2 regions of the Neorhizobium puerariae genome follow, and region 1 is predicted to be linked to the other one. Evidence: predicted binding sites of a transcription regulator. Region 1 holds the regulator's gene; the other holds the start of a gene.
What was found. Region 1 encodes PhoB, which activates phosphate uptake and scavenging genes when phosphate is short. Its sites were predicted from a motif close to TGTCATNNANCTGTCAT; they were not measured.
Positions count from the first base shown of each region.

Region 1 (4,717 bases):
GCCGCTGATCGCCTGGTATCTCGGCATCGGCATCCTGCACGCCCTTGCGATGGACCTGTCCTTCGCGCTTTTCTATGTGGTCTACGCCTTCGTCTTCAACTGGGCCTACGACCGGCTTTTCCCGCTGCCGGAATGGCAACAGGAAGCGCAGGCGCACTGACTACCGAATAGATCAGGACTGGCGTTCCCGGATCGCTTCCGCAAAGCGCTCGCGGCCTGGAAGGATGTTCCGCCTGGAGTCCCGCTTCAGGCCGCCGGCCGAGGCTGCAGCCCGCCCGATCTCCCGCATCCAGTGGTCGAGCTTGCGCGCCGCGCCGCCGCGGCGTGTGGCGCCGAGCTTGAAGAAGCGAAGCGGACGAATGCCGCAAAAGCCCAGGACCTGGTATTTCAGGCGCCGCGTGACGGGATCGCCATAGACCCAGCGCAGATACCAGGGCGGGGTGTCCATGGTGATGATGACATCGGCGGAGCGCCCGGTGAGCAGGCGATCCCACAGAAGATCCTCGCGATGATATCTGAACGTGAAGCCCGGCAACAGAAGCCTGTCCAGCAGCCCCTTCACGGCCGCCGGTTCGGCTCCCCACCAGAGCGGGAAACCGAACACCAGATGATCGCAGGCGTCGAGCGCTTCCGCCACCCTTTCGAGATCGGGCTCCCAGGGCTGATCGCCGGCATAACCGCGGTGGAGGACCGGGTCGAACGACAGATCGCGCACGGCAAGACGCGTCACCGAGACAGCGCCTGCCAGCGTTTTTTCGTAGTGGTCCAGAAGAGCCCCGAGAAGCCGCCCCTCATCGGGATGGCCGTCGATGATCAGTACGTTCATGGCTACGCTCCGAGGTTGCCCTGAAAGCAGCCTACGGCATCGGCCCGAAAATCGGAATCGATTTTCGGAAAGCACGATGCGTCGATTCAATAGGGTAGAGCGTCCTTGGTGCGTCCTTTCGGACGCATGGCGCTCTAGGGCCGGGAGCCATTCAAACGCCAGAAGAAATACTCCGCGCCAGACGCGCCACCTGGGCGCGGCCGGCCGCCGACGAAGTCAGTCAGGCTTCCATCGAATATCCCGCGCCGCGAACGGTGCGGATGACATCCTGCATGTTGGAGAAGTTGAGCGCCTTGCGCAGGCGCCCGACATGCACGTCGACAGTGCGTTCGTCGACATAGATATCGTGTCCCCAGACGCCGTCGAGAAGCTGCGAACGCGAGAAGACACGGCCGGGCGAGGCCATCAGGAACTCCAGGAGACGGAATTCCGTCGGGCCGAGGCGGACCTCGCGGCTCTTGCGATGGACGCGATGCGTCTCACGATCGAGCTCGATATCGCCGCAACGCAGGACGCTGGACAATACTTCCGGCCGGGCTCGACGCAGCATCGCCTTGACGCGGGCCATCAGTTCCGGCGTCGAGAAAGGCTTCACGACATAGTCGTCGGCACCCGTGGCAAGGCCGCGAACACGTTCGCTCTCCTCGCCCCGGGCCGTCAGCATGATGATCGGCAGGCGTTCCGTTTCCGGGCGCATGCGCAACCGCCGGCAGAGCTCGATGCCGGAAACGCCGGGCAGCATCCAGTCGAGGATCAACAGGTCCGGCGTGCGCTCCTGAAGCCGGATCTCGGCCTCATCCCCCCGCAGGATTGTCTCCACATCGTAACCTTCGGCTTCGAGATTGTAGCGAAGAAGCACGCTCAGTGCTTCCTCATCCTCCACGACCGCGATTTTTGGCAGCATTCTGGCCTGCTCCGTCAGCATTCCGTCATTCGGTGATCGCGCCGAGCGTATTCGACGTATCGTCCTTCGGACGCTCGCCTTCCGGCTGGGCGCCCGTCGTCATGTAGTAGATCGTCTCGGCGATGTTGGTGGCATGGTCGCCGATACGCTCGATGTTCTTGGCGCAGAACAGGAGGTGCGTGCAGGTGGTGATGTTGCGCGGGTCTTCCATCATGTAGGTGAGGAGTTCGCGGAACAGCGACGTATACATCGCGTCGATTTCCTCGTCGCGGATGCGGATCGCCTCGGCCTTCTCGGCCGAACGGCTGGCATAGACGTCCAGCACTTCCTTGAGCTGCACGAGCGCCAGGTCGGAGAGGTGCTCGATACCGCGGGCGAGCTTGCGCGGAACGCCGGTGCCCTGAACCGCGATGACGCGCTTGGCGGTGTTCTTGCCAAGATCGCCGACGCGCTCCAGGTCGGATGCGATGCGCAGCGTGCCGACGATCTCGCGAAGGTCGGACGCCACCGGCTGGCGGCGGGCGATCGTGACGATCGCCTTGTCCTGGATCTCGCGCTCCGCATGATCCAGGATCACGTCGTCGGAGATGACCTTCTGGGCGAGAGCGGAGTCGGAATTGACCAGCGCCCGCACGGCGTCCGAGCACATCTGCTCCGCAAGGCCGCCCATTTCGGAAATGCGGCGGATCAGGTATTTCAGTTCTTCGTCATAGGCCGACAGAATATGAGTCGATGCCATTTTCTAATCCTCGAAAAGTGAAACCAGGCAGCGCGGACGGCCGATCAGCCGAAGCGGCCCATGATGTAATCCTGGGTGCGCTGGTCATCCGGATTGGTGAACATCTTGTCCGTGTCGTTCTCCTCGACCAGCTGGCCGAGATGGAACATGGCGGTACGCTGCGAAACGCGCGCGGCCTGCTGCATCGAGTGCGTCACGATGACGATCGTGTAGTTGGCGCGCAGCTCGTGAATGAGCTCCTCGACCTTGGCGGTCGCGATCGGGTCGAGCGCCGAGCAGGGTTCGTCCATGAGGATGACCTCCGGCGAAACGGCAACGGCGCGGGCGATGCAGAGACGCTGCTGCTGGCCGCCGGAAAGCCCGGTGCCGGATTCATTCAGGCGATCCTTGACTTCCGTCCAGAGGCCGGCGCGCTGAAGGCTGGCCTCCACGATCTGGTCCATGTCCGACTTGTTCCTGGCGAGGCCGTGGATGCGCGGACCGTAGGCTATATTCTCGTAGATCGACTTCGGGAACGGGTTCGGCTTCTGGAAAACCATGCCGACGCGGGCGCGCAGTTCCACGACGTCGATCTGCGGATCGTAGATATCGTCGGTGTCGAGCGTGATCCGGCCGGTGACGCGGCAGTTGTCGATCGTGTCGTTCATGCGGTTGAGCGTGCGCAGGAAGGTCGACTTGCCGCATCCCGAGGGGCCGATGAGCGCCGTCACGGTGTTTTCGCGAACGTTGAGGTTCACGTCGAAAAGCGCGCGCTTTTCGCCGTAGTAAACCGAAACGTCCTTACCGATCATCTTGTAGGAAACGTCATTCATCTTCTGGTCCAGCGCCTTTTCAACTGCTGCTTCTGACATCATGTTCATCGTCTTACTCCTTTACCAGCGCCGTTCGAAGCGGCGCCGCAAGAGAATTGCGCCAACGTTCATTATGATGAGGAACAGGAGCAGGATGATGATCGCTCCCGAGGTACGCTCGACGAACGCGCGCTCGGCCTCGTTCGCCCACATGTAGATCTGTACCGGCAGCGCCGTCGACGGATCGAGCGGCGTGGTCGGGTAATTCGCCACGAAGGCCACCATGCCGATCAGCAGCAGCGGTGCGGTTTCGCCGAGCGCATGGGCGAGGCCGATGATGGTGCCGGTCAGGATGCCCGGCATGGCAAGCGGCAGGACGTGATGGAAGATCGTCTGCATCTTCGAGGCGCCGAGGCCCAGCGCCGCCGAACGGATCGACGGCGGCACGGCCTTGAGCGCCGCGCGGGTCGCGATGATGATCGTCGGCAGCGTCATGAGGGTCAGCACCATGCCGCCAACGAAGGAGGCCGAACGCGGCAGGCCCATGAAGTTGACGAAGACCGCGAGACCCAGAAGACCGTAGACGATCGAGGGAACGGCCGCGAGGTTGTTGATGTTCACCTCGATCAGGTCGGTGAACTTGTTCTTCGGCGCGAACTCCTCGAGGTAGATGGAGGCCGCGACGCCGATCGGCAGCGACAGGAGCAGCACGATCAGCATCATGTAGAAGGAGCCGATGAGCGCAACGCCGACGCCGGCGGCTTCGGGACGGCTGGATGCGCCGTTGACGAAGATGCCGGTGTTGAAGTGCTTTCCGAGCGCGCCGCTTGTCGCGAGCTGGTTCATCCAGCCGACCTGCTGATCGCTCACCTTGCGGTTCTGCTCCGGAACCGAAAGATCGATCTGCCCCTTGAAGGCGGAATCGAGGTCGCCGGCTGCGAGCAGCGCCACGTTCTGCGTCGTGCCGACCAGCGCCGGATTGGCGACGATCATGTCGCGGAGCTGGGCGCGCACGCCGTCCGACAGCATGCCGTTGACCGCCCGAATCCTGGCGCGGTCGTTGACGTCGACACCCAGCACCTTCGCAAGCGCGTTGCGGGCGATAACCGGGTAGTTGGCGGTGACCAGCTTCTGCGGATCACTGGCGCGTTCGTTCTGCGGATCGATGATCTGTTCGGAGAACTCCACCGGCACGGTGATCATCGTCTGCTGGAACGCGGTATATCCCTTGGAGACGACCGACCACAGAAGGATCAGCAGGAAGATGATGCCGAAGGCGAGCGCGGCAACGCCATAGGCCCGGAAGCGGCGCTCGGCGGCGTAACGGCGCTTGATGCCGATATCCCGACGTCCGGGCCTGGCCTTGGATATGCCTGCGACGGGAGAAACTACATCGGTCATTCGTACTGCTCCCGATATTTGCGCACGATGTAGAGCGCGTAGATGTTGAGGCAAAG
Region 1 covers NZ_JBHMAA010000015.1:196,964-201,680, reverse strand. The annotation lists gene ACFFP0_RS14245 (PACE efflux transporter) at 1-160, shown strand, start outside; gene ACFFP0_RS14240 (NAD(P)H-dependent oxidoreductase) at 173-826, opposite strand; gene phoB (phosphate regulon transcriptional regulator PhoB) at 1,047-1,730, opposite strand; gene phoU (phosphate signaling complex protein PhoU) at 1,756-2,469, opposite strand; gene pstB (phosphate ABC transporter ATP-binding protein PstB) at 2,514-3,329, opposite strand; gene pstA (phosphate ABC transporter permease PstA) at 3,342-4,661, opposite strand; gene pstC (phosphate ABC transporter permease subunit PstC) at 4,658-4,717, opposite strand, start outside.

Region 2 (4,717 bases), on a different contig from region 1:
CGCCGCGGCAAGGACGGTAAGGCTCAACGGCGGCTCCTCCCTGCCCTACGACCGGCTGGTGATCGCCACCGGCTCGGAATACAACTATTTCGGTCATGACGACTGGCGGACCTGGGCGCCCGGCCTCAAGACCATCCATGAGGCGCGGCTCATCCGCCAGCGCCTGCTCCTGGCCTTCGAGAAGGCCGAGCTCTCCCGGGACCCGGACGAAAAGAAGGCATTGCTGACCAGCGTCATCATCGGCGGCGGCCCCACCGGCGTGGAAATGGCCGGCGCCATCGCCGAACTCGGCCGTTTCATGATCACCCGTGATTTCCGCAAGCTCGAACACGACCAGATGCGGGTGGTCCTCGTCGAGGCAGGCCCCAAGATCCTCGCCGCCTTTCCCGACAACCTCGTGCAATACGCCCTCCGGGAGCTTGAGAAGACGGGCGTGGAGGTGCTGACCAACCTGCCCGTGGTGTCCGTGACCAAGGACGAGGTCGTGGCTGGCTCCACGCGCATCCGCACCGGCTGCGTCATCTGGGGCGCCGGCGTGAAAGCCTCACCGGCCGGCAAGTGGCTCGGCATCGAAGGCAAGGCCGGCGGACGCATTCCGGTCGAGCCGGATCTGTCGATCACCGGTTTCCCGGACATCTTTGCGATCGGCGACACCGCCCTCGGCCTTGCGGAAGACGGCAAGCCGCTGCCGGCGCTTGCCCAGGTCGCCAAGCAGCAGGGCGAATACCTCGGCAAGGCGCTGAAGGAGAAACTGCTGGATGGCAAGGCCGCCGGGCCTTTCCGCTTCCACGATCGCGGCAATACGGCGGTGATCGGCCGGAACGCGGCGATCTTCGACTTCGGCAGATGGACGCTGAAGGGCCACGTCGCCTGGCTGCTGTGGGCGATCGTGCACGTCTACCTGCTCGTCAATTTCGAAAAGCGCCTGCTCGTCAGCATCCAGTGGATCTGGCGCTATCTGACCCGGCAGCGCGGAGCCCGGCTGATCGACGAGAATGCCGCCGCCTTCGTGCCGTCCTCCACGCAAAGGACCGAGACATGAACACAGCCAACCCGCAGCTCGAAGGTCTCTATCTCGCTCTTGCCGCCATCAACAGGCTTCTGGTCGAGAAGGGCCTCTTGTCTAATGTCGAAATCCAGGATGTCCTGCAGACCGCAGAACGTGCGGTGCTGGCCGACGAAAAACAGCTGACCATCTCCAGCTCCCACCAGAAGGCCGTCGCCTTTCCGATCCGCCTCCTCCTCCTGGCAAACGAGGCGCATGAACACGGCGAGACATTCTGTTTCGACGACCTCGCGCGTGAGATAGGCCGGCGAACGTGACCGGCGCGGGGAGCGCGGCCGCTTTCCTGCGTCAGCCGCCTTGCCTGTCGCCCGTCTGGGGATTGCCCGGACCTCTGTCGATCTTGCCCTGCTCGGCCTTGTAGAAATACTGGCTGTTGACGAGCCACCCCTTGAGCGGCCGCAGCGGCAGGACGCAGGTCAGGATCAGCACCGGCAGCGAAATCAGCAAATGCACCCAGAACGGCGGCTGGAACATGACCTCGATCCAGACGGCCAGCGCCACGCTCGGCACGCAGGCGAAACAGATGACGAAGAAGGCCGGACCGTCCGCGGGATCGGCAAAGGAATAGTCGAGGCCGCAGACCTCGCATTTCGGCCTCAGCGTCAGGAAGCCGTTGAAAAGGTGTCCCTGGCCGCAGCGCGGGCAACGGCCGCGAATGCCGGTACTGTAGGGCGAAAGCGGAGCCCAGTTGGCGTCATGTGCCATGACATCTGCCTTTCGTGACAGGATACAATCGGTGGTTCGGCCATACCGTCCAACAGGCTCCCGCAGCAAGACATTCCCTTGACACGCGTCAATTCGCCTCGCCGGGAAGCGGCTTGTGAAAACCGCCCGCGATGGAGCCCCGGCATGAAACTTCTGTGACTGATCTACAGCATCGGCCCGAAAATCGGAATCGATTTTCGGAAAGCACGATGCTTGAATTCAAGAGGGTAGAGCGTCCTTTGTGCGTCCGAAAGGGCGCACGGCGCTTTATGACGGAGGATGCGAAATGCATAGTCTGCCGGCAATCGAATCGTCCCGCAGCTTTTTGACGGAAGCCCATGACATCTGGATTTTCAGGCCTCGGCATCGCCCATCGCGGCCATTTCACCCGGCTCAAATGGCACCGCCTGCGCCGCAGCTTCAACGACCCCCTGTTTTCCGCCGGAGTGATGGCCGAGGGTTTCCGGCTCGGCGCTTCGACCGAACTCGACCTCAGGGTGCGCGCCGATGGCGGCTTCGTCGTGCTGCATGACGAAACGCTCGAAGGCGAAACGAACGGCCACGGCTTCATCGCCGAAACGTCGGCGGACGATATCCGCGGCCTCCGGCTGAAGAGCGGCGGCCATCCCCCGATCCTCAGCGAGGACCTGGCGACGATGCTGGAGACCGCCCATCCGGACGCGCTCCTGCAGTTCGACATGAAGGACACGCTCGCCGTGATCGGCGAACGCGGCTTGGATCACCTCGCCGACCGTTTTGCCGGGGCCGGCGCCTCGGTCATCGTCAGCGGCCACGACCTCAACCTCATCGTCGCGGTCGCGAAACGGCTGCCCGGCCTGAAGCGCGGCATCGACCCGACCGACAAGCTCGGCGAGATCCACGGGGCGGCGGGCTGGGGAGCGGTCGAGAAGGAACTGCTGGCCGACCTGCGCGGCCCCACCGAACCGGACACGATCTATCTTTACTGGCCGATGCTGCTCGATGCCGCCAGGGCCGGGTTCGACATGATCGGCCTCTGCCATGATGCCGGCAAGCTGGTCGACGCCTGGACATTCAACCTCAGGAACCCGGATGCGGGCTTCGACGAGGCCGAAGCCCGCGATTTCGCCGCCCTGATGGCGCTGAAACCGGACCAGATCACCACCGACGAAGCGCCCGCCACCGAACGCGCCTGGTCGAAGATCGCCGGCTGAACCGCTCAATCGTCCCAGAACGGCCCGCGATGGACACGCCGGCTGACCAGCTTCAGGCTGCGGTCGGGCTGGATGATATAGGTCTCCTCGACCCGCTGGCCGAGCTGGTTGCGGAACTCATGCGGCACGATGCTGCCGACAGGCGCCTTGGTGAGGCGGGTCCGCGGCTGGCCCCCGTAGGTGATGCTGCCCGGAATGGGCCGGATTCCCGGCCCCATGTCCAGATAGGCCGTGGTGCCGGAATTGTCGCTGGTACAGCCCGCGAGCAGCATGACGAGCCCGGCGATGGCGATGGTGATTCTCATGGAGTGGTCCTTCCCGGTTTTCCCGCGCGGTGACGGATTTGGCTCAACTCGATGGGCGGACGGAGGTTCCCTTCTTCCGCCCGGCGCATGAATCTTCTACCCATCGCCAAAATATCCGCTACACATTTCAGCCGCCAATGACCGAATGGAGAGGACGAGAACCGTGACGAAATCCTACGGAGCCATGTCGATTGCCGAGCTTTCCGCGCTGATCCAGACGGGAGCGGTCGATCCGCTGGAGGTGACGGAAACGGTGCTCGCCGGTATCGAGGCCCATCCCGACAAGGCGATCTTCGTCTCGCTTCTGAAGGACCGGGCGCTGTCCGAGGCGCGGGCCTCCTCGAAGCGCCTCAGGGAAGGCCGCTCGCTCGGCCTGCTCGACGGCATTCCGATCGCCTGGAAGGACCTCTTCGATATCGAGGGCCTGCCGACCACCGCCGGTTCCAAGGTGTTGAAGACCGCCGCACCGGCCGCAAAGGACGCGGCGATCGTCAATCTGCTGAAGCAGGCGGGCATGGTCGCGGTCGGCCGCACCAACATGAGCGAATTCGCCTTCTCCGGCATCGGCATCAACCCGCATTACGGCACGCCCCGCAACGCGAAGGGCAAGGACGCGCCGCGCATTCCGGGAGGCTCCTCTTCCGGTTCGGGCGTCGCCGTGGCCGCCGGCCTCGTACCGGTCGCCATGGGCACGGATACCGGCGGCTCGATCCGCATTCCCTCGGCGCTGAACGGCATCGTCGGCTACAAGGCGACGCGCGGCCGTTACCGGATGGACGGCGTCTACCCGCTCGCCACCAGCCTCGATTCGCTCGGCCCCCTCTGCCGCACGGTGCAGGATGCGGTCTGGATCGATGCCGCCATGCGCGGGCTTTCCGTGCCGCAGACCGCCCGCAAGCCGACCGCCCCGCTCGATATCGTCATCCCGACCGACATCGTCTTCGACGGCGCCGAGCCGGGTGTGGTGGCCGCCTTCGAAACGGCGATCGGACGCCTGGAAAAAGCCGGCTGCAAGGTAAGCCGCATCGCGTTTCCGGCATTCGGCGAGATCCTGGCGCTGATGGCGAGCCGCGGCGCGCTGGTCAATGCCGAGGCTTTCGCCCTGCATCGCGACCGTCTCCTGGGGCCGGAAGCGGCCGACATGGACCAGCGGGTGGTCGCCCGCACCAGGCTCGGCGAAAAGATCACCCTGCCGGACTATATCGCCATCCGCGAGGCCCGCGCTCGGCTTGTCGCGGAGACGGAGGCGCTGATCGGCGACCGGTTCGTCGCCTTCCCCTCGGTTGCCCATGTCGCGCCGAAGATCGCCGACCTGGCGCAGGACGAGGCTTTCTTCGCCGCGAACGGCAAGACGCTGCGCAACACGCTGCTCGGCAACTTCCTCGACTGGTGCGGCGTTTCGATCCCCTGCGGCACCGGCGATCAGGACATGCCGGTCGGCTTGCTGC
Region 2 covers NZ_JBHMAA010000004.1:20,066-24,782, reverse strand. The annotation lists gene ACFFP0_RS02250 (NAD(P)/FAD-dependent oxidoreductase) at 1-1,042, shown strand, start outside; gene ACFFP0_RS02245 (hypothetical protein) at 1,039-1,323, shown strand; gene ACFFP0_RS02240 (DUF983 domain-containing protein) at 1,355-1,771, opposite strand; gene ACFFP0_RS02235 (glycerophosphodiester phosphodiesterase) at 2,110-2,964, shown strand; gene ACFFP0_RS02230 (hypothetical protein) at 2,970-3,269, opposite strand; gene ACFFP0_RS02225 (amidase) at 3,433-4,717, shown strand, end outside.
Region 2: ACFFP0_RS02235 (glycerophosphodiester phosphodiesterase) is a predicted target of PhoB. The motif match lies at 1,916-1,932, and genes of this name have one in related genera.